2 regions of the Mycobacterium sp. NBC_00419 genome follow, and region 1 is predicted to be linked to the other one. Evidence: predicted binding sites of a transcription regulator. Region 1 holds the regulator's gene; the other holds the start of a gene.
The links. The regulator LexA, encoded in region 1, represses DNA repair genes until DNA is damaged. The targets are predictions, from matches to a motif close to CGAACANNTGTTCG.
Positions count from the first base shown of each region.

Region 1 (8,683 bases):
GTGGCCCGACCGGTGACCTCGGTCTGCCGACCGGCACCGAGGCTGACGGCGGCGCACCCAACAGCCGGGTGAGCACGTTCAGCGCAGCGGACAAGCCGGTGATCTTCTGGACGCCGGACAACGGCGCGATCGTGGTCCGCGGTGCGATCAACGCGGCCTGGGCCAAACTCGGCGGCGCGACGGGCTCGCTCGGCGTGCCCACCGGCGAGCAGAGCGCCGACGGCGACACGGTTACCCAGAAGTTCAGTGGTGGCGAGATCTCCTTTAATAAAGCCACCAATGCCTTCACTACCAAGCCGCCGGAGTTGGCCGGGCAGTTGTCGGGCCTCGAGGTGCCCGTGGCGACCGCCCCGCAGACGCCCGGTGCGCCGGGCGCGGACGGCAAGCCCGGCAAGTCGTTCACCTGGCACTGGTGGTGGCTGCTGGTGATCATCCCGGCAGTGCTGCTGATCGGCGTGCTCGCCATGGGTCTGCTGTGGCTGCAACGCCGCCGCGCCGCCAACGTCGAGGACGACGACGACTTCGAGGATTCCGAGTACGACGAGGACGATCGCTGGCCCGGCGACTCGGAATCGTCGCGGTACTCCTCCTATCCCGACGGCGGCCTGGCTGAGGTTCCGAGTTCCTCCGGGTTCAACTGGTCCTCCGCTGGTCTGGGAACCCAGACCATGCCCGGTCCTGACGACGTGTTCGACGGCGACCAGGACTCCATCGACACCACGCCGACCCGGATTCCGGCCGAGCCTGAACCCGACACCGAGGCGAGCGACGCACACCCGGAGTATGCGGAGTACGCCGAGGTCGAGGAGGAGTCCGAGGAAGCCAGCGACTCGGGCCGCCACGCCGCAGTCAATCTTGAAGAGTCACAGTCGATGTGGCGCCTCGACATGGGTGGTATCGCGACGCCGCGTCGTCGTCGTGCCGCCGAGGAACCCGACGAGGTCCCGCTCGTGCCTGACGAGGATGTGACCGTCGAGCCTGCTGAAGAGCTGCAGTCGGATCCGCACGACGAACAGGACAATGCCCGTCCTGCGATCCACCTGCCGCTGGCCGATCCGTATCAGGCGCCGGAAGGCTATGTGATCAAGGCCAACACCCACTCCGGTCTGTACTACACGCCGGAGTCCGAGCTCTACGAGCACACCGTTCCTGAGGTGTGGTTCGCCAGCGAGGAACTGGCCCAGGCCAACGGGTTCCACAAGGCCGAATAGCGCCGACTAGCGGCCCCGCCGTCAGATCTTGCGGATGACGGTGACGACCTTGCCCAGGATGGCGGCGTCGTTACCGGGGATCGGGTCGAAGGCCGGGTTATGGGGCATCAGCCACACCTGACCGCCGGTTCTCTTGAACGTCTTGACCGTCGCTTCGCCGTCGATCATGGCGGCCACGATGTCACCGTTCTCGGCGACGTTCTGCTGGCGCACCACCACCCAGTCGCCGTCGCAGATGGCCGCGTCGACCATCGATTCGCCGACGACCTTCAGCAGGAACAGCGATCCTTCGCCGACGAGTACGCGCGGCAGCGGGAAGACATCCTCGACGGCCTCTTCGGCCAGGATGGGACCACCTGCCGCGATCCGGCCCAGGACCGGCACGAACGTCGGCTCGGGGAGGGCGTCTGAGCCGGCGACCTCGGTCACCGATGGCGTCGGCATGTCCTCCGCGCTCCGGACGTCGACGGCACGCGGCCGGTTGGCATCCCTGCGTATGAAGCCCTTGCGCTCGAGGGTGCGCAGCTGGTGGGCCACCGACGACGTCGAGGTGAGCCCCACGGCGTCACCGATCTCCCTGATGCTCGGGGGATAGCCGCGGGTGGTCACGGATGCGCGGATGACCTCGAGAATGGTCCGCTGCCGTTCGGTCAATCCGTTGTCGGAACCCCCGCCGCGGCTGCTGGTGTCGGTCCCCGGTGTCTCACTGCGGTCACTCATAGCGCCGAATGTAGTCGCCCGGGCTGACACAATCAAACATTTGTTCGAGCGTGTCGCATGTTCGGTCGCGCAAGGCGAAAACTTGTCGGTGCCCCGTTTTATTCTTCCGACACGCTCGCTCACATGTTCGGACATCGAACACATGATCGAGTATATTTCGAACACAAGAGCGAACAGTCGGGCGCATCGGAGGAAGGAGCGGACATGACAGTCATCGACGATTTGCAGGTGGTGGCGTGGCCGTCGGAGCATCGGCGGCACCCGGTCAGGTCCGGTTCGCCCGTGCGGGTGCGTCCGGCCGGTGCCCGCGACAACCGGCCTGGTCCCGCGCGACCGGCGGTGGGCCACCTGCACTACCGCGGCACCGGCGTTGCCGTGTCGCGTGCGGCCCACACTCGCCGACCGGTCAGCACGACGGTCACCATCGTGCTGGCGGGGCTGGCGGCGCTGACCACACTGTGGCTGGGTTCGCTGTTCCACTTCAGCTCCGCGGAGGTGGCGCCGGCGGCGATCCCCGATCAGCTCGCGGTCGTGCGGGTGCAGGCCGGTGAGACGTTGCAGCAGGTCGCCTCCCGAGTGGCACCCGAGGCGCCGGTCGCCCAGGTCGTCCAGCGCATCCGCGAGCTCAACAAACTCGATTCGGCCGCGCTGGATGCGGGGCAGACCCTCATCGCGCCCATCGGCTGATTCGCCGGCGCCGTGAGCCGCGACGACCCACTCCGGTGGATGGCCCGGGTAGGCTCTGGGTGGTTCACATCACCCGGCTGCGGCGGCGAAGGAGCGGTCATGCATTGTCCGTTTTGCCGTCATCCCGATTCCCGCGTCGTCGACTCGCGTGAGACCGACGAAGGCCAGGCGATCCGGCGGCGCAGATCCTGCCCCGAATGCGGCCGGCGATTCACCACTGTGGAGACTGCCGTCCTGGCCGTGGTCAAACGCAGCGGTGTCACCGAACCGTTCAGCCGGGAGAAGGTCATCAGCGGGGTGCGCCGCGCCTGCCAGGGCCGTCAGGTCGACGACGACGCGTTGAACCTGCTCGCTCAGCAGGTCGAGGACACGGTGCGGGCCGGCGGATCACCCGAGGTGCCCAGTCACGAAGTGGGCCTGGCGATTCTGGGCCCGCTGCGCGAACTCGACGAGGTCGCCTACCTGCGCTTCGCCTCGGTGTACCGGTCGTTCAGTTCGGCTGAGGATTTCGAACGCGAGATCGAGGCGCTGCGGGCTCACCGAAGTGTCGGAACCTCCGGCTGAGCCCGACTTAGTCCAGTCGCCGCACTCCGTCATCGACCACCCGGCCGCCGACGATCACCCACCCCTCCGGACTCCACCAGGTCTGCAGCCGGGAACCCTTGCCCTGGGTGATGGTGAGGTCGCGGCTGAGGTGGTCGGTGATGCGGACCGCCGCCGAACCCGTCGCCTCGTCCTCCGGCACCCCCAGATCGTTGGCGAACATCCGCGACCGGATGTGCCCCTGCTCGCGGTCCAGCCAGGCCCACAGGTAGTGCTCGGCGTCATCGGCGTAGTCACCCGGATCGGCGGCCAGCACGTGTTCGGCTGATGGCAGGTCATGAATGGCGAACTCCGGTGACCATTCCGCGCGAGCTCGAACGGTCGTCAGCTCGCCGTCGTGGCCGACCTGGACGATGCCTGCGGGGACCTGCAGGGTGTGGACCGGTGTGCCCTGCTCCCGCAGCCACCAGCCCGCGCCTACCGTCGGATGCCCGGCGAACGGCAGTTCGGTGGTCGGAGTAAAGATGTGCGCATGCGCCGTCGTTGAGCCCGGATCGGGCAGATCGATGAATATCGTTTCGCTATAACCCAATTGGGTGGCGATCCGTTGTCTCTCGCCGGCGGGCACCGTTGAGGCATCGACGACCCCGAGAGGATTGCCGAAGTTGCCCGTGGAGTCAGTGAACACCCGCAAGACAGTGACGTCGACGGTCATGACCCGACTCTACGACGCTCACTGCGCTGGTTGCACAGATCAGGTGGCGCTGCGTTCGTCGGTGCCCATCGCGTCGAGCACCGCCACCCGGGTGTCCAGTGAGCCGGTGACCAAGCGCTCGCTGATGCCGGTCCGCAACAACTCACGCAGGACGCTCTGGTCGTACACGGCCGGCGCCGTGGAGTCGATGAACCGCTGCACCACCTCGACGAACCGGTCGGGGTCGTCATGGAACGGAAAATGCCCGGATCGGGCGAAGATCTCCAGCTGCGAACCGGGCATGGCCGAATGTGCCATCTTGGCGTGGGCTACCGGAATGACGGCGTCCTGATCACCCCAAATCAATTGCACGGGAACGGATTCCGTCAAATAACATCGGTCGAGCATGGTCACCACCTGGCCGCGCCAGTCCACCACCGAGCGCAGCGTGCGGGTGAACGCCGAAGATGCCGTCGGCTCGGGAAGATCGGTCAGTATCCGCAGTGCATCGGGGATGTCGCGGCCCAGTCCGGTCGAGCCGAAGACGGTACCCAACGCCCGGCCTGCGACCTGCAGCGCGGGCAGCACCATCGGTAGCCGCAGCAGCGCCAAGGCTTCGCCCCCCAGCGGCAGCGAGGCCAATCGCAGCGCGATGTTGACGTCCTTAGTGACCCCGCCCGCGCCGATGAGGATGAGTCGCTCGACAAGTTGGGGGAATTGGTAGGCGAACTGCATGGCCACGCCGCCGCCGAGCGAGTGCCCGACCACGGTGACCTTGTCGATATCGAGCACGCTGAGCAGATCCCGCATGCCGTTGGAATAGGCCGCCACCGAGTAGTCGGCACGTGGCTTGTCGGATTGGCCATGGCCCAGCAGGTCGGGTGCGATCACGGTGAAGCGCTGAGCGAGCTTGCTGTGCACCGAATGCCAGGTGGTCGAGTTGTCACCGATGCCGTGGATCAACAGCAGCACTGGACCGGATCCGGCGACGCGGAACGCGCGGCGGTAGCCGTGAATGGTCTTGAAGTGCAGCGTCGGAGTGACTTCCCGCACCGGCTGCAAGTTGGGCTTTCGCTGCGGCATCTCCAACCTCATCGTCGGTGCGGGGACTTCCTCAGGTCTCGCCGTCGTCGGTGAGACCGTCCTTGAGGTCCTCAGCGTGCTGGGCCAGGAATCGCTCGAACTCCCCGGCGAGTTCGTCACCACTGGGGAGTTCCTCGTCGCGTGCCAGCAACGAGCGGTTCTCCTGCGCGGCAACGAATGCATCGTACTGTCGCTCCAGCGCGCTCACCACTTGAGCGACTTCGGCACTGGCCTCTACCTGCTCGTCGATCTTGGTGCGCACGGATGCACCGGCCTCGGTGAGGGCGCGCAGCGGAAGTTGCAGCGAAGTCGTCCGTGCCACCTGCTCCAGCAGCGCCTCGGCGGCGAGGGGGTAGTCGGTCTGGGCCAGATAGTGCGGAACGTGCACGGTGAACCCGAGGACCTCGTGGCCGTGCTGGGCCATCCGGTACTCCAGCAGGTTCGACACGCTGCCCGGCACCTGCACCTCGCCCACCCAGGGCTGGTGGTCGGTGATCAGTTCGCGGTTGTTGGAGTGCGCCGTCATCGACACCGGGCGGGTGTGCGGCACCGCCATCGGGATGGTGCCCAGCCCGATGGTCTGCCGGACTCCGAGCCGCTCGGCCAGCAGCCGCACCGCGGTGACGAACCGCTCCCATCTCAGGTCGGGTTCCAGCCCGGCGAGCAGCAGAAACGGCGTCCCCAAGCTGTCGTGCAGCGCATAGAGGTTCAGCTGCGGTTCGTCATAGTTGGTGAAGTGGTCGGTCTTGAACGTCATCACCGGCCGCCGCGAGCGGTAGTCGAGCAACTCGTCGATGGCGAATGAGGCGACCAACTCGGTGTCCAGCACGTTGCGCAGATGTTCGGCGGCCAGGTGAATGGCATGGCCGGCGTCGGAGAACCCCTCCAGTGCGTGCACCAGCACGGGGCCCCGCCCGTCGGACGACGCCAGCTGGGGTGCCGGAAACTCCAGTTCGTACATCCCGGTGGGCTCGGGTTGATACTGCTGTCCCTGCTCGTCAGCCATGGTTTCGCCTCCTCGCGGTGTCCTGCGACGTCATCGTCGCGGTCATACCGATACACCTAGTGTCTCGCAGATCCGGCACAGCGCCGTGGTGTGCCCGTCTCTGGACAACGCAGCCGTGGTCGCGCTCGTTCCCTGCTCGCCGACGATATCGGGCATGATCTCCTGCATGCGGACCGTTGTGGCGGCGTTGAGCATGGCGGCAGCTGCCGCCGTGGTGGCGGGCTGCGGCCAAGCCAGTGAGCCGCCGGCCAAAGCCGCCGAGACCGCCAAACCCGACGGTGTGGCCATCACGGCCGAGCCGGTGGCGCCCCAGCCCGCGGTCGGCGCGCTGTTCCTCGGCGGCACCGACACCCACACCTGCACCGGATCGGTGGTGCGATCGGCCTCCAAGGACCTGGTGCTGACGGCTGCACACTGTCTGGCCGAAGGCTATCCGGCCACCTTTGTGCCCGGTTTCGCCGACAAGGCCGCCCCGGGCGACGTGTGGACGGTGGACACCGTCTACCTCGACCCGCGCTGGGTTGCCACCCAGGACCCCAAGGCCGACTACGCCTTCCTGCGGGTCAGCAGGCCTGGTGGCGGCGCGATCGAGACGGCGGCAGGCGCTGCGCTGGTGCTGGGCGCCACGCCCAAAGAGTTCAGTCAGGTGCGAATCGTCGGCTATCCGCTCGGAGTGGGCGGCAACCCGCTCAGTTGCGACACGATCGCCGGGCTGGACGAAGGCGGCTTCCAGACTCTGCAGTGCGGCGGTCTGGTCGACGGCACCAGCGGCGCCCCGTGGATCAAGGGCCCGGAGGTGGTCGGGGTGATCGGCGGTCGCGATGCCGGCGGTTGCCAGGACAGCGTCTCCTACTCGGCGCCCTTCGACGAGGCCACCGCAGCGCTGCTGAAGCGTGCCGAGGCGGGCGGGCCCGGCGACGCCGCGCCGAACACGTTCGACTCCGAGTGCTAGCCGGTCACTGGCGGAACTGGTTGAGCGCCCGCAGCTTGTTCATCACGTCGAGCGCCGCGACCTTGTAGGCCTCGGAGAACGTCGGGTAGTTGAAGACGGCGTCGACGAGGTATTCGATCGTCCCGCCGCAGCCCATCACGGCCTGGCCGATGTGCACCAGTTCGGTGGCTGCGGTGCCGAAGATGTGGACGCCGAGCACCTTGAGGTCCTCGGTGGACACCAGCAGCTTCAACATGCCGTAGGAGTCGCCGGCGATCTGGCCGCGGGCCAGCTCGCGGTAGCGGGAAACCCCGACCTCATAGGGGACGGAGTTCTTGGTCAGCTCCTGCTCGGTGGCGCCGACGTAGGACACCTCGGGGATCGAGTAGATGCCGATCGGCTGTAGCGCAGTCATGCCGGCCGTCGGCTCGCCGAAGGCGTGATAGGCGGCCAGCCGGCCCTGCTCCATCGAGGTGGCCGCCAGCGCCGGGAAGCCGATGACGTCGCCGACCGCGTAGATGTGGTCGACCTTGGTCTGGAACGTCTTGTCGTCGACGAAGATCCGACCGCGGTTGTCGGCCTCCAGACCGGCGTTGGCCAGGTCGAGGTGGTCGGTCTGGCCCTGCCGTCCGGCCGAGTACATCACCGTCTCGGCGGGGATCTGCTTGCCGCTGGCCAGGGTGGTGACGGTGCCGGACGAGCCGACGTCGACCGCCGTCACCTCCTCGCCGAACCGGAAGGTCACCGCCAGATCGCGCAGGTGGAAGCGCAACGCCTCGACGATCTCGGGGTCGCAGAAATCGAGCATCGTGTCGCGCTTCTCCACGACGGTGACCTTGGTGCCCAGCGCGGCGAACATCGAGGCGTACTCGATGCCGATGACGCCGGCGCCGACCACCACCATCGAGGTCGGGATGTTCTTCAGGTCGAGGATGCCGTCGGAATCCAGTACCCGGTTGTCGTCGAATGAGATCCCGGCGGGCCGCGCCGGTTTGGTTCCGGTCGCGATGACGACATAGCGGCCGCTGATGGTGAAATGCTCGGCCCGGGTGGGGTCCTCGATCGTCAGGTTGTGCTCGTCGAGAAATCGGCCAAGGCCCATGTAGAGCTCGACGCCGTTACGCATCAACTGGTTTCGGATGACGTCGACTTCTTTGCCGATCACGTGCTGGGTGCGGGCGAGCAGGTCGGCGGGCGTGATCTTGTCCTTGACCCGGTAGCTGGCGCCGTACAGTTCGCGCTGGCTCATACCGGTCAGGTACAGAACGGCCTCGCGCAGCGTCTTGGACGGGATCGTGCCGGTCTGGACGCAGACACCGCCGATCATGTGGCCCCGCTCGATGACCGCCACCGATTTGCCCAGCTTGGCCGCGGCGATGGCGGCTTTCTGGCCGCCGGGACCCGAACCGATGACGACGAGGTCGTATTCCAAACCCATGAGCAACAGGTGTACGCCGGTTTGCCGAATCTCGCATGCCGACGATGTCAATACGACGTGAACAGTGCGCCATCCCCACTCCGCACTTCATCCACAGGTTCGGTCCCCGGGCGGCCCGGCAGTCCCGTCGTGACGGTGTCGGTTGACAGCGTCGGGGCATGACCACCTACCGCCCTGATTACCGCATCAACCGTCCCGGCGCGCTTATCGCCGCCATCCCCGCCGTGCTGGGCTTCGTGCCCGAGCAGTCCCTGGTACTCGTCGCGCTCGAGCACGATCAGATGGGGGCCGTCATGCGCGTCGACCTCGATGACGCGATGGCCGGCAAGATCGAGCATCTGATCGACGTCGCGGCGGCCTCGGGTGCCGA
Region 1 covers NZ_CP107931.1:4,971,703-4,980,385, forward strand. Annotated here, with positions in the region: gene OG976_RS23760 (LGFP repeat-containing protein) at 1-1,211, shown strand, start outside; gene lexA (transcriptional repressor LexA) at 1,233-1,931, opposite strand; gene OG976_RS23770 (LysM peptidoglycan-binding domain-containing protein) at 2,136-2,618, shown strand; gene nrdR (transcriptional regulator NrdR) at 2,718-3,182, shown strand; gene OG976_RS23780 (PhzF family phenazine biosynthesis protein) at 3,190-3,876, opposite strand; gene OG976_RS23785 (alpha/beta fold hydrolase) at 3,916-4,938, opposite strand; gene OG976_RS23790 (proteasome assembly chaperone family protein) at 4,970-5,944, opposite strand; gene OG976_RS23795 (trypsin-like serine peptidase) at 6,099-6,896, shown strand; gene sthA (Si-specific NAD(P)(+) transhydrogenase) at 6,901-8,313, opposite strand; gene OG976_RS23805 (DUF4192 domain-containing protein) at 8,472-8,683, shown strand, end outside.

Region 2 (8,683 bases), 400 kb from region 1:
CGGCGGACGCGGCGGCTACTACGACGGCATCGGTGCGGCCCGCGACGTGATCCAGAACCATCTGCTGCAGCTGCTGGCGCTGACGGCGATGGAAGAACCGGTCAGCTTCCACCCCAGCGAGGTTCGGGCCGAGAAGATCAAGGTCCTCTCGGCCACGTCGCTGGCCCAGCCGCTGGATCAGACCACCTCGCGCGGGCAGTACACCGCCGGGTGGCAGGGCGGCCAGAAGGTGGTCGGGCTGCTCGACGAGGAGGGCTTCTCCAAGGACTCCACCACCGAGACCTTCGCGGCGATCGCCCTCGACGTGGACACCCGACGGTGGGCCGGGGTGCCGTTCTATCTGCGGACCGGAAAACGTCTGGGGCGCAGGGTCACCGAGATCGCGCTGGTGTTCAAGCGGGCACCGCACCTGCCGTTCGACGCAACCATGACCGAGGAGCTCGGGCAGAACGCCCTGGTGATCCGCGTCCAGCCCGACGAGGGAATCACGCTGCGTTTCGGCTCGAAGGTGCCCGGCAGTGCGATGGAAGTGCGTGACGTCAACATGGACTTCTCATACGGATCGGCCTTTGCCGAAGACTCCCCGGAGGCTTACGAGCGGCTGATCCTCGACGTGCTGCTGGGCGAACCATCACTGTTCCCCGGCAATGCCGAGGTCGAATTATCCTGGGAGATACTGGATCCGGTGCTCGACTATTGGGCGTCACACGGTAAGCCGGATCCCTACGAGTCAGGCACCTGGGGCCCGGAGTCGGCATTCGAGATGCTGCAGCGTTCCGGCCGGGAATGGCGGCGCCCGTGATGAGCGTCAGCGAAGAGCGGAGACGGCGCCCGTGATGAGCGCCAACGAAGAGCGGAGACGGCGCCCGTGATGAGCGCCAGCGAAGAGCGGAGACGGCGCCCGTGATGAGCGCCAGCGAAGAGCGGAGACGGCAGAAGTGATTGTCGACTTGCCGAATACGACCACCAATGACCTCAACAAGCGGATCACCTCGCTGCGCGAGGAGGGCGGCGCGATCACGCTCAGCCGCGTCCTGACCCTGGTGATCGCCCCGGACAGCCTCGATCAGGTCGAGGACGCCATCGACGCCGCGACATGGGCGAGCCGTGAGCATCCCTGCCGCGTCATCGTGGTGGTGCCCGACGACCGGCTGGCCGCCGAGCCACGACTGGATGGCCAGCTGCGAGTGGGCGGCGACGCAGGCGCCGGCGAGGTTGTGGTGCTGAAGATCTCCGGACCGTTGTCGGCGCATGCCAGCAGCGTGGTGCTGCCGTTCCTGCTCCCCGACACACCGGTGGTCGCCTGGTGGCCCGGGGCTGCACCTGCGGTTCCTGCCCAGGATCCCCTGGGCTGCTTGGCAATTCGGCGGATCACCGACGCCACGGGGGCCGCTGACCCACTGGCCTCGATCAAGAGCAGGCTCGCGGGCTACACCGATGGCGACACCGACCTGGCCTGGAGCCGGATCACCTACTGGCGGGCACTGCTGGCCTCTGCCATCGACCAACCTCCCTATGAGCCGGTGACCTCGGCGGTGGTGTCCGGCCTGGAAGACGAACCGGCACTGGACATCCTGGCGGGCTGGCTGGCCAGCCGGATAGACGGCACCGTCACGCGCACCATCGGCGAACTGAAGGTGGAACTGGTCCGGCCGTCGGAGACGGTGACGCTGAGCCGTCCGCAAGACGGTGTCACCGCCACGCTGAGCCGCACCGCCCGCCCCGAGGCGCTACTGCCGTTGCCACGCCGGGAGACCCGCGAATGCCTGGCCGAGGATATGCGTCGTCTTGATGCGGATGAGATCTACCACGAGGCGCTGGCCGGCATCGACAACGTGGACTACTCCTGAGGGGCTCGGCACTGACATGACCCGAATCGTCGAAACCTATCCCGACACCGACGCACTGGTAGCTGCCGCCGGGGACCGGCTGGTCGGGGCGATCACCGGCGCCATCGCCGCGCGGGGGCGGGCACTGATCGTCCTCACCGGCGGCGGTACCGGTATCGGGTTGCTCAAGCACGTCGGCGCACACGACGACGACGTCGATTGGTCCAAGGTTCACCTGTTCTGGGGTGACGAACGGTACGTGCCCGCGGCCGACGACGAGCGCAACGACAAGCAGGCCCGGGAAGCCCTCCTCGACCACATCGCTATCCCGGAGGCCAACATCCATCCGATGGCGTCCAGTGACGGCGAGTTCGGTGACGACCTCGATGCGGCGGCGGCTGACTATGCGACAGTCCTGGCCGAGATTGCCGAACCAGGCGAGCCGGCACCGGTTTTCGACGTCCACCTGCTCGGTATGGGCGGCGAGGGACACGTCAACTCGTTGTTCCCGCACTCAGCTGCCACCCTGGAGACGACCCGACTGGTGGTCGGCGTGGAGGACTCCCCCAAGCCGCCGCCGCGGCGCATCACGCTGACATTGCCTGCGGTGCAGCGCTCGCGGGAGGTGTGGCTGGTGGTCTCCGGCGAGGCCAAGGCCGACGCGGTAGCCGAGGCGATCTGCGGTGCGCAGCCGGCGGACATCCCGGCCGCGGGTGCCGTCGGGCGCGACGCGACGGTCTGGCTACTCGACACCACGGCGGCGAGCAAGCTGCCACACTGAGCCTCATGGTTGACAAGACGCCGCCCCGCAGCGGCCGCGACCGGATCAAGACGCTCGCACAGGCGGCGCTGAACGCCGATGTGACCGTCGATCAGCTCGACACGATCCTGGTCGGCATGAGTGAGGCGCTCACCGATCTGAACAAGACGTTGAGCGGGATGAACGGCACCATGGAGTACTTCGAGGAGACCTTGGGCGTCTTCAACTCGACGTTGACCCGGATCGACGAACTGGCACCGCGCCTGAATGCCATCGTCGCGCGGATGGAAGGCGTCGTCGGGCGCGTCGAGCGGATCGTCGGAATCGGTGAAGCGGTGATGTCACCGCTGGCGGTGACCGAGTCGGCGGTGCGCGGAGTGGTCAACGCGGTGCGGCGGGCCGGCGAGCGTTAGCCGGGCAGCTTCTCGACGTCGAGTCGACGGATGCGGTGCTGGCGGGCGAAGCCGGCGATCGCCGCCTCCGCCGCGCCGTCGGTCAGCTCGTGATCGACCCGAACCAGGTGCGTCGCGCCGAACAGAAGAGCCGGCAGTTCAGGAATGTGGGCAAACTCTTCGCGAACTTTGCGAAGGTAACTACCCGACAAACTGATCGCACTGACCCGCGCGGGAAGTTCCGGACCGCGGAACGCGTGATAATCGACCCCGAGCGGCAGGCCGACGCTCGCGGATGCGGTCTGGGCCGTGCACTGGTCCACCTTCGCGATCGTTGAGGGGTTGATCCCGAAACACTGGAGCATGGCTTCGGCCAAGGCGCGGGCTGATGCGTGTGGCGCGGCGACGAACAGCACATGGGTCACGGTCAATGAGCCTCCGGTCAGCGATGCGAAACCCAGCCGGCGACACCGGTGGCCGACAAATGATGTCACAGTTTCAGCCCGGGCAATACCTGAATATTGCCGATCGCGCCCCCTGTCAAAAGGGTTGTCCCTCAGGCGAACACCAACGGAGGTAACCATCGCACCCGGATCGGGAAACCTGGCAAACCTGGACTGCCCGGCGGCTACCTCACCACCAGCCGTCAGCCGGATCCGCGACGCTCCAGTCGGCCAGTACCGGGGGCGCCACCAGCGGGAGGGGGCCGATCAGGTCGGCCGTGTTGTCCATCGAAACCTCGCCGGGTTGTGTCATACCGAGTTCGACGCTGCCCGGCGGCCGCCGGTTCCCGCGGAGTTCAGCTAGCCGCTGTTGCGCAGCGCAGTCGCCAGACCGCTCATGGTGAGCAGGATGCCGCGCTGCACCAGTTCGTCGGTGTCTCCCGAGCGGTATCGGCGCAGCAGTTCCACCTGCAGGTGGTTCAGCGGCTCGAGGTAGGGGAACCTGTTGAACACCGACCGGGCCAGCGACGGGTTATCGGCCAGCAGGTCGTCGTGACCGGTGATCAGCTTGTGCATGCGAATGGTCCGGTCGTGTTCGGCGACGATCTTGTCGAACACCCGCTGCCGCAGTTCGGCGTCCGCGACGAGTTCGGAGTACCGGGCTGCCAGCCCCATATCGGACTTCGACAGCACCTGGGCCATGTTGGACAACACGGTGGCGAAGAACGGCCACTTGGCGTAGAGGTCCTGCAACACCTCGAGCCTGGACCCGTCCTCGGCGATCCAGTCCTCGATGGCGGTGCCGGTGCCATACCAGCCGGGCAGCATCACCCGCGACTGGCTCCAGGCCAGCACCCACGGGATCGCCCGCAGATCGGAGATCGAGGTGGTGGGCTTGCGGGAGGTGGGACGGCTCCCGATGTTCAGCGACCCGATTTCACTGACCGGGGTGGACTCCTTGAAGTACTCGACGAATCCCGGTGTCTCGTGCACCAATTCGGAGTATGCCCGCTGTGCGCGCGCCGCGAGATCGTCGAGCACCTCGTAGGCCGGCCCGGCGGCGTCACCGAGGCCCTCGACGTCGAGCAGGGTCGACTCCAGCGTCGCGGCCAGCAGCGTCTCGAGATTGCGGTGCGCGATGCGCGGTTCGGCGTACTTGGCGGCGATCACCTCACCCTGTTCGGTCAGCCGCAGCGAGCCGTTCACCGCGCCCGGCGGCTGGGCCAGGATGGCGTCGTAGCTCGGGCCGCCGCCGCGGCCTACCGTGCCGCCACGGCCATGGAAGAGCCGTAGCCGAATTCCGGTCTTACGGGCGGATTCGACCAGGTCGAGCTCGGCGCGGTAGAGCGCCCAGTTGGCCGCCAGGTAGCCGCCGTCCTTGTTCGAATCGGAGTACCCCAGCATGATCTCCTGGCTCTCGCCCCGGGCGTGAACCATCGCCCGGTACAGCGGCAGGTCGAGTATCGACTCCAGGATCGACGATCCGCGCTGCAGGTCGTCGATGGTCTCGAACAGCGGCACGATCCCGACCGGGGCGCACACCTGATCCGAGGAAACATCAAGTAGCCCGGCTTCTTTCAGAAGAATCGCGGCTTCGAGCATGTCCGACACCGACTGACACATCGAGATGATGTAGTTCGGCACGGCCGCAGCGCCGAAGACTCGCACCGCCCGCGCCGCGGCAAACACGATGTCGAGTTCCTTGCGCGCGAGCTCGGACAGCTCGGCATCGTCACGGATCAGCGGGCGGCGGGTGGCCAGCTCGGCAACCAGGAGCTCCACCCGTTCGGGTTCCGGCAGCGACGCATAGTCGGCGTGCACGCCTGCCCATGCCAGCAGTTCGGCGACCACCTGCTCGTGCGTCTCGGAGTTCTGCCGCATGTCCAGCCCGCTGAGGTGAAACCCGAAGGCGTCCACGGCGTCACGAAGCCGCGCCAGCCGGTCGTCGGCCAGCAGCGCACTTCCGTTGCGCCGCAGGGAATCACCAATGACGTCGAGATCGTCCAGCAGTTCACCCGGTGTCACATAAGGCTGCAGCCCGAGGTCGAGGATGCGCTCGGGTTGGCGGTCGAGGATGTTCGCGGAGGTGGCGGTCAGCCTGGCGTGCACCACGCGCAGTGCCCTGCGGTAGGGCTCGTCGGAGCGGGCCGGCTCGTCGAGGTCCGCGGCCAGTTGCTGCAGTTCCTCGGAGGTCTTGACCAGTCGGGCCGACATGGACAGTTCCTGCTCGAGTGCGGTCAGCTCGGCGAAGTAGTGCGCCAGAGCGGTGAAGGCGGCGCTGCCGGTCGCCAGCCGGACGACCTCGGCGGTGACGTTCGGGTTACCGTCGCGGTCGCCGCCGATCCAGGACCCGGGGCGCAGGATCGGCTCGGGCAACAGATCGGCACCCGGCCACCTGGCCCGCAGCGCGTTGCGCACCTCGGCGTTGACCTTGGGGATGACCTCGAAGAGCGCCGCCGGGTAGTAGCGCAGGCCGACTTCGATCTCGTCCTGAATCTTCAAGCGGGACAACCTGATCAGCGCCGTCTGCCAGAGCGTGAGGATCTGCAGGCGCAGCTCGGTTTCGACCGGCCGGCCGTCCTCGGTCTCGTCCTGCCCGTGCAGCCGCAACCGCATGAGCTGGGTGATCCGGTGCTGGGTGTCGAAGACCGTACGCCTGCGGGTCTCCGTCGGATGGGCGGTGATCACCGGCGAGACCAGCGCACCGCGCAACGCCGCGGCGACGGTGTCGGCGTCGAGTTCGGCGGCCTCGAGCTTGCCGTAGGTGGCGGCCAGCGTGCTGTCCTGCGGCGGCTCACCTGCCGCGACGTGGACAGCGCGGCGACGCTCCCGATGGATGTCCTCGGCGACGTTGGCCAGCAGGGCGAAGTGGGTGAAGGCACGGATGACCGGGATGGCCCGGTGGATGTCGATTCCGTCGAAGAGCCGGGCCAGTTCGGTGCGGTCGATCTCGGAGCGCCGGACCCGGAATGACTCCACCCTGGCCCGTTCGACGAGGTCGAAGACCTCCTCGCCGTTCTGTTCACGCACCGTGTCACCGAGGATCGCGCCGAGCAGGCGGATGTCGCGGCGCATCGGTTCGGTGGCCTCCCGCCCGACCTGGGTGCGGTGAACGGCACCGATCGGTTCGAGCGTCACATCAGAGACCTCTGCCATGCGTCCAGTATCGGCGCGGGGTGGCCAGCCCGCAGGACGAGGGGCGGTGAGGCTATCCACAGATCCCGATTCATCCACAGCACGACGCACGAACCGTTGCATGCGAACATGTGTTCGATACCGTGGGTTTATGACCGTGCTCGAACCGCTCACCGCCGAGGCGGCCCACGAGCTGGTTCGCGCCGAACTCGATGCGATCGACGCCGCGTACTCCCGACTGCGGACGACATGTACTGATCTGGCGGGCAATGCTTTTCGGATCGAGATGGCCGAGCGGCTGGAGAACCAGCAGCGGACCAGCCGCGGGCTGTCGTATCGCGTGTTCGGCGAGATCGCCGACCCGGTCGACGGTGCGGACGACGCCCGGCCGCCTGTCGGGGTCAAGGTGCGCGACGAACTGGCATCCCGGCTGCGGCTGACCGCCGGCGAGGTGCGGCGCCGGTTCCGGGTGGCGGCGCGGATCCGCCCTCGACGATCACTCACCGGGCCTCCGGTTGCCCCAGAACTGCCCGAACTCGCCGCCGCGGTGCAAGCCGGCGACATCGGTGACGACCACATCAGCGCCGTGTGCCGGGCGCTCGACCTGCTGCCGGCGTCGGTGTCTGCCGTCGACAAGGACAAGGCGGAACGGGCGCTGGTGCGGCACGCCCGCGAACAGGATTCGCAGTTCGTCACCGTGGTCGGTGCGACGATCGCCGACTGCCTCAATCCCGACGGCAACTTCACCGACGAGGATCGTGCCCGGCGTCGCGGCCTGCTGTTGAGCCGTCAGGGCGCCGACGGGATGAGCAGGCTGTCCGGCTGGCTCGACCCAGAGGCCCGCGCCTATCTGGAGGCGGTGATCTCGGCGGTACGCCCTGGGCGCCACCAGCCCGGTGGCGACGAGCGCGACACCCGGAGCTGCCAACAACGGAGCCACGATGCGCTGAAGCTGGCCTTGAGAGCGGCGATCGGGTCGGGCGCCCTGGGCAAGCATCGGGGAATGCCGGTGACCGTCGTCGTGACGACGACACTGTCCGAACTCGACCAGGCCGCCCGGGCCCTGCACGACCCCAGCGTGCCAATGCCGCCGCCGGCGCGTACGGGCGGGGCGGGGCGGCTACCGATGCGCGACCTGATTCGGATGGCCGCCGGTTCCGTCCACTATCTCGCCGTGTTCGAGGACCATTCCGAACGACCGATCTACCTTGGCCGCTCCAAACGGCTGGCGACGCCGGACCATCGGATCATCTGCCACGCCCGCGACGGAGGCTGCACCAAACCGAACTGCTGTGTCCGGGGATACGACTGCGAAGTCCACCACGCGCAGGCCTGGAGCGCGGGTGGGCCGACCGATGCCGACAATCTGTACTTCGGCTGCGACGGCGACCACGACGCGGTCACCGACGGCGTCTACGACACGACAGTCACCGGAGACGGGCGCATCGCGTGGTCAGACGGCACCGGTCCACCGCGGGTCAACGACGTGCACCATCCCGAGCGATTACTCGAAGACGGGGGCGAGTCCCCGTGAGGTGGGGCAGCGGATCAGGAGTACTTGATCTGCAGTGCCATGCCGATGATGGACACCACCCAGATGCCGGTGACGAACAACGTCAGGCGGTCGAGGTTCTTCTCCACCACGGTCGACCCGGACAGGCTGGACTGCACGCCGCCGCCGAACAGGGTCGACAGGCCGCCACCCTTGGCACGGTGCAGCAGCACCAACAGGACCACCAGGACGCTGGTGACCACCAGGATGATCTGCAGGGTCAAAACCATGGCGCCCAGAATACCGGGTTCGCGGCCCGGTTACGGCAGCGGCCCGCCCGCGGCGATCGCCGAGAGAATGGCGAACTGCTCACCGTCCAGCGACGCGCCACCCACCAGGGCACCGTCGACGTCCTCCTGAGCGACGATCTCGCCGACGTTCTTGGCGTTGACCGAGCCGCCGTAGAGCACCCGCACACCAGCGGCGATCTGGGGAGTTGCGATATTCGCCAGCTCCGCACGGATCGCTGCACAGACCTCCTGCGCGTCGGCCGCGCTGGCCACCCGGCCGGTGCCGATCGCCCACACCGGCTCGTAGGCGATGACGACGTCGGTCAGCTGTTCGTTGGTCAG
Region 2 covers NZ_CP107931.1:5,366,798-5,375,480, reverse strand. Annotated here, with positions in the region: gene zwf (glucose-6-phosphate dehydrogenase) at 1-802, shown strand, start outside; gene opcA (glucose-6-phosphate dehydrogenase assembly protein OpcA) at 939-1,850, shown strand; gene pgl (6-phosphogluconolactonase) at 1,867-2,610, shown strand; gene OG976_RS25680 (ATPase) at 2,616-3,002, shown strand; gene OG976_RS25675 (hypothetical protein) at 2,999-3,412, opposite strand; gene OG976_RS25670 (hypothetical protein) at 3,615-3,737, opposite strand; gene ppc (phosphoenolpyruvate carboxylase) at 3,785-6,580, opposite strand; gene OG976_RS25660 (HNH endonuclease signature motif containing protein) at 6,711-8,093, shown strand; gene secG (preprotein translocase subunit SecG) at 8,108-8,341, opposite strand; gene tpiA (triose-phosphate isomerase) at 8,372-8,683, opposite strand, start outside.
Region 2: a site for LexA is predicted at 6,684-6,697, ahead of OG976_RS25660 (HNH endonuclease signature motif containing protein). Genes of this name have one in related genera too.